2 regions of the Paenibacillus sp. JCM 9796 genome follow, and region 1 is predicted to be linked to the other one. Evidence: predicted binding sites of a transcription regulator. Region 1 holds the regulator's gene; the other holds the start of a gene.
The links. The regulator Rex, encoded in region 1, represses fermentation and respiration genes when NADH is low (regulators of the CRP and FNR family bind a similar motif). The targets are predictions, from matches to a motif close to TTGTGAAATATTTCACAA.
Positions count from the first base shown of each region.

Region 1 (2,202 bases):
GCGGAAGCGGGGGCGACAAAGAGTTTATCGACCGCCTGATTCCGTCGCTGGCCGAAGTCGCGCTGGAAACGAAAGGGCGCATGCTGGTTCTTTTCACTTCCAATCGCATGCTGAAGACGGTTCATGCCGGTTTGAAGGAAATGCTGGCGCCGTTCGGCGTGAACGTGCTCGGACAAGGCGTGGACAGCGGCAATCGAAGCAAGCTGACGCGCATGTTCCAGAGCAGTCCTGCTTGCGTGCTTCTGGGCACGAGCAGCTTCTGGGAAGGCGTCGACATTCCGGGCGACGCGCTCACCTGTCTGGCCATCGTCCGGCTGCCGTTCCAGCCGCCGACGCATCCGCTTGTGGAAGCGAAGACGGAAAAGCTTAAGGCCAAGAATATGAATCCGTTCATGAAGCTGTCGGTACCACAGGCGGTTATTCGCTTCAAGCAGGGATTCGGAAGATTGGTTCGTACCGCATCGGACAAAGGGATCGTCATTATTTACGATACCCGGGTCATCGATACGAACTATGGGAAATACTTCTTGTATTCGCTGCCGGGACCTAAGATCGAGCATATGACTGCGAATCAGTTGGTTCCACGTATTAAGCGGTGGATGGAGGAGAACGAAGCATGAAAACGATGAAAATTTCCGAGGCGGTCGTCCGACGGCTGCCGATTTACTTGCGATTCTTGAATGAGCTGAGCAAGAAAAATATTTCAACCGTATCTTCACAGGATCTTGGACAAAAACTTGATCTGAATCCGGCCCAAATCCGTAAAGATCTCGCTTATTTTGGTGAATTCGGCAAGAAGGGCATCGGGTATGATGTCGATTATTTAATCGAGAAAATCAGACAAATTTTGAAGCTTGATAAAGTGATTCCCGTCGCGCTGGTCGGAGCGGGCAATTTGGGCCGCGCGTTATGCAATTACAACGCTTATTTAAAAGACAACATGAAAATTGTCGCTGTCTTTGACGCGCAACCGAACAAAATCGGCGAATCGATCAATAACTTAAAAGTAAAGCCGATGGAAGAGCTCGGGACGACGATTCGCGAGCTGCAGATCAGGATCGGGATTATTACCGTTCCTGCGCCGGAAGCGCAGCAGGTCGCCAACCAGTTCACCGAAGCGGGCGTCGAAGCGATCTTGAACTTTGCGCCGCTCATTATTAAAGTGCCGAGCGATGTACGGGTACACCATGCGGATTTCACGACGGACCTGCAAAGCCTCGCTTATTATTTGGATTAATTTATCCGATAAATGAATAACAACAAGCCCGTGCCGAACCGGCACGGGCTTGTCCTATTATTATACGAATGCGTAAATGATTTTGTAGATGAGGAACGCAATCACCATACTGATCGGAATTGTGATGATCCAGGTCAAGATCATTCGTGTTACCGTTGCCCATTTGACATCATGGAATCTCATCACGGAACCTGTTCCGATGATCGAGGAGGAAATGACGTGGGTTGTCGATAACGGCATCCCGAGATGGGTCGACGTTTGAATGACGATCGATGAGTTCAGGTCGGAAGCGAAGCCGTTGATCGGCTCGATCTTCAGCAGCTTACGGCTCATCGTCTTGATAATGCGCCATCCGCCGATTGAGGTTCCGAGGCCCATAGCGGTTGCAGCGGCTAATTTAACCCAGAGCGGAACGTCCAGCGTGTCTTGCTGGTTCATCGCAACCAAGGCGAATACGATGATCCCCATCGCTTTCTGAGCGTCGTTCCCGCCGTGGGAAAAGGAAAGCAGTCCGGCCGAGAAAATTTGGAAAATGCGGAACGTGCGATTGAGCTTGGAACGCGATTGGTTACCGGTCGACATAATAAAGAACCGGATAATCCACATAATCACGATACCGGTAGCGAACGCGACAATTGGCGATAAGACAAGAATCAGAATGATTTCACGAAACCCGGACCAATTTAAAGCGTCCATCCCTGCGCCTGCAATGACGGCGCCGGCAAGCGAGCCGATAAGTGTGTGGGAAGAAGAGGACGGAATGCCGTAATACCAGGTGAGCAAGTTCCAAAGTATAGCCGTAATCAAGGCGGCGATGACGATATAAATACCGTTCTCAATGGTAGCCGGATTCGCGACTTTACCGCCCACCGTTTTAGCGACTTCTGACGAGTAGATTGCGCCGAGAAAGTTCAAAACGGCCGCGTAGATGATGGCGAATCTCGGTGACAGCGCTTTGGTTGAAA
Region 1 is NZ_AP043723.1:306,903-309,104, reverse strand. Features, by position in the region: gene dinG (ATP-dependent DNA helicase DinG) at 1-620, shown strand, start outside; gene ACZ439_RS01465 (redox-sensing transcriptional repressor Rex) at 617-1,237, shown strand; gene ACZ439_RS01460 (inorganic phosphate transporter) at 1,298-2,202, opposite strand, start outside.

Region 2 (2,202 bases), 2.5 Mb from region 1:
ACGGAGAAGCTTTAAGCGGCGCGTAAAACGTATATAACACGCTTGCTTTATTCAACAAAATCATGACTACGTCGATCAGTGTGCCGAGCGACATGAGGACAAACCCCGCCCAGCCAAGCCGGTGCGTTAGGGGGAGCAGCTCGCCGCCCATCGTCTTGGAAACTCCCGAATACAGGAAGCCGATAATAAAATAAGTGGTAAAGACAAGCGCCATCAGCACGCCGTGGGCGGTGAGAAGCTGATAATAGCCGATGCCTCCAGGCAGCGTATACATCCCTCCGCGCACGACGCTTTGCAGCAAACCGGCAATGCCTCCAAGCAGCAGCGCCACGAAAGCAAACACAATATGGGCGACGACAAGCGCCCCGTCTCTACGGTTGAATGATTGCGATTGATTTGAATTCATGGCATTCCCTTCCCTTTTGAAATCGCTTATTTCACGACAATGACGGTATTCATATATTCATGACCGGTGCCGCAATATTCATTGCACAGGATGAGATACTCGCCCGGCTTCGTAAATTTGTGGGAAATTTGACTGACCTCCCCCGGAATCACCATCATGTTCACGTTGGTCCCCGGGATTTCAAAGCCGTGGATCACGTCCGGGCTGGTAATCGTAAAATGAACCGTAGACCCGGCTGGCACTTCCATTTTGTTCGGGGAATATCCGAATGCGTAAGCAATCATCACAGCCTCGTATTCGCCATCCGCAACCTGCTTGATGCCCGGCGCATCGAACGGGGCGGTTTCCTGTACCCGGGTCGGATCAATCATATGACGGTGCGGGCTGGGTGGCTGAGCGCCCATGGCAAAAGCGGATATGCCCAAAATACCGAGAAATACAAACAGCATGGCTAACCCGAATGTGAGCCAGATTTTCTCCAAACGATGAATGTGCATCGGCTTTCCTTCTTTCTTTATTTCGTTATTGTCGAACGATGAACAGGATGAAAACCGCCAGCCACATCAACACCACAAATGCACCCAGCGCCATGACGCTGACAAACGTGCCCTTAAATTCCGTTTCTTGGTTAGGCTGTTCCGGTATGGACCTAGAATCCGTTTGCTCCTTGATTTGCTGCAAGTCGGCGCTCACTTTAACCCCTCCCTCATTTGAAGCGCGGTTTGACGTTTCTCATGTTTCTATTGTATCGATCGCATAGCGATCCATCTGTGATTTTTTGCACAAGCGGGCTGCCGCTGTTTCCTGGTTTGTTCGCGAAGAACATTGCCGAGTTTCGCCTTCATTCTCCTGACAAGCTCTATCTGTTTGCTGCTCTACATGACCTTTGCTTCCAGTGTGGTAAACGGCGTTTTCTTTGACATCCGTTATGTCATTATGTTTTTTGGGCTGGTGTTTGGGGGTATCCAAACAGGTCTTCTTCTTCTCCTTGAGTTCATCATCTACCGTTTATATCTTGGCGGCGAAGGAACATGGGTGGCTGTCCTCATCATAGCCTTCACCTTTACTTTCTCCCTGTTTTTTCACAACATCTACAGAACGACATTGCGGAAATCGCTGATTACCGAACATCTTGCCTTCCACATCGTTGTTATTCCCGTCCAAAACTCAATAGGAATCTAGCCCCAAATAAAAAAAGCTCCCGACCGACAGGGGCATGGAGCGGGAACAACAAAAGGCCAGACTCAAAGTCTCGCCCGGGGGATCCATCGTGAAGCCGCTAGATTTCAATATCAACCACAATGCCATCAAGTCTTCCTACGCTCCGAATAAAGGCCGAGCAGGCATGATGCTCCGTATTGGCTTTATACGCGTCAAGAGTCCTACCAAGACAATTACTTGGGGTTGTTGGGATCGCGCTGCAATTCGTATCGATTGACGGGACGGCCTAAGCCGCCATAATGCACCTCAAGACGCACGATCCCGCGTTTCTCCAGAAATTCCAAATACCGTCTGGCGGTTACCCGGGAGATGCCTACTCCTGCCGCGGTTTCCTCCGCAGACAGTCGGCCGCCCTGAAGCTTCATCACGCTGAGCACCTGCTTAAGCGTCGCAGCATTAAGCCCTTTAGGCAGATCGTCGGACGGGACTTGCACATCATCAACCGGAGCTTCCTTCGCCCCCGCTTCATTCGCGGTTTCACCGCTGATCAGAAGGTCATCCAACTGATCCTGCGTTACCGATTCCCCCGGTCTAAGCGCCATTTGCTGTGCACGGTATCGTTCCAGCGTTTGCCG
Region 2 is NZ_AP043723.1:3,464,999-3,467,200, reverse strand. Features, by position in the region: gene ACZ439_RS16720 (b(o/a)3-type cytochrome-c oxidase subunit 1) at 1-406, opposite strand, end outside; gene ACZ439_RS16715 (cytochrome c oxidase subunit II) at 433-903, opposite strand; gene ACZ439_RS16710 (cytochrome c oxidase subunit 2A) at 929-1,099, opposite strand; gene ACZ439_RS16705 (LytS/YhcK type 5TM receptor domain-containing protein) at 1,274-1,588, shown strand; gene ACZ439_RS16700 (response regulator) at 1,801-2,202, opposite strand, start outside.
Region 2: the regulator Rex is predicted to act here: its motif matches at 1,175-1,192, upstream of ACZ439_RS16710 (cytochrome c oxidase subunit 2A).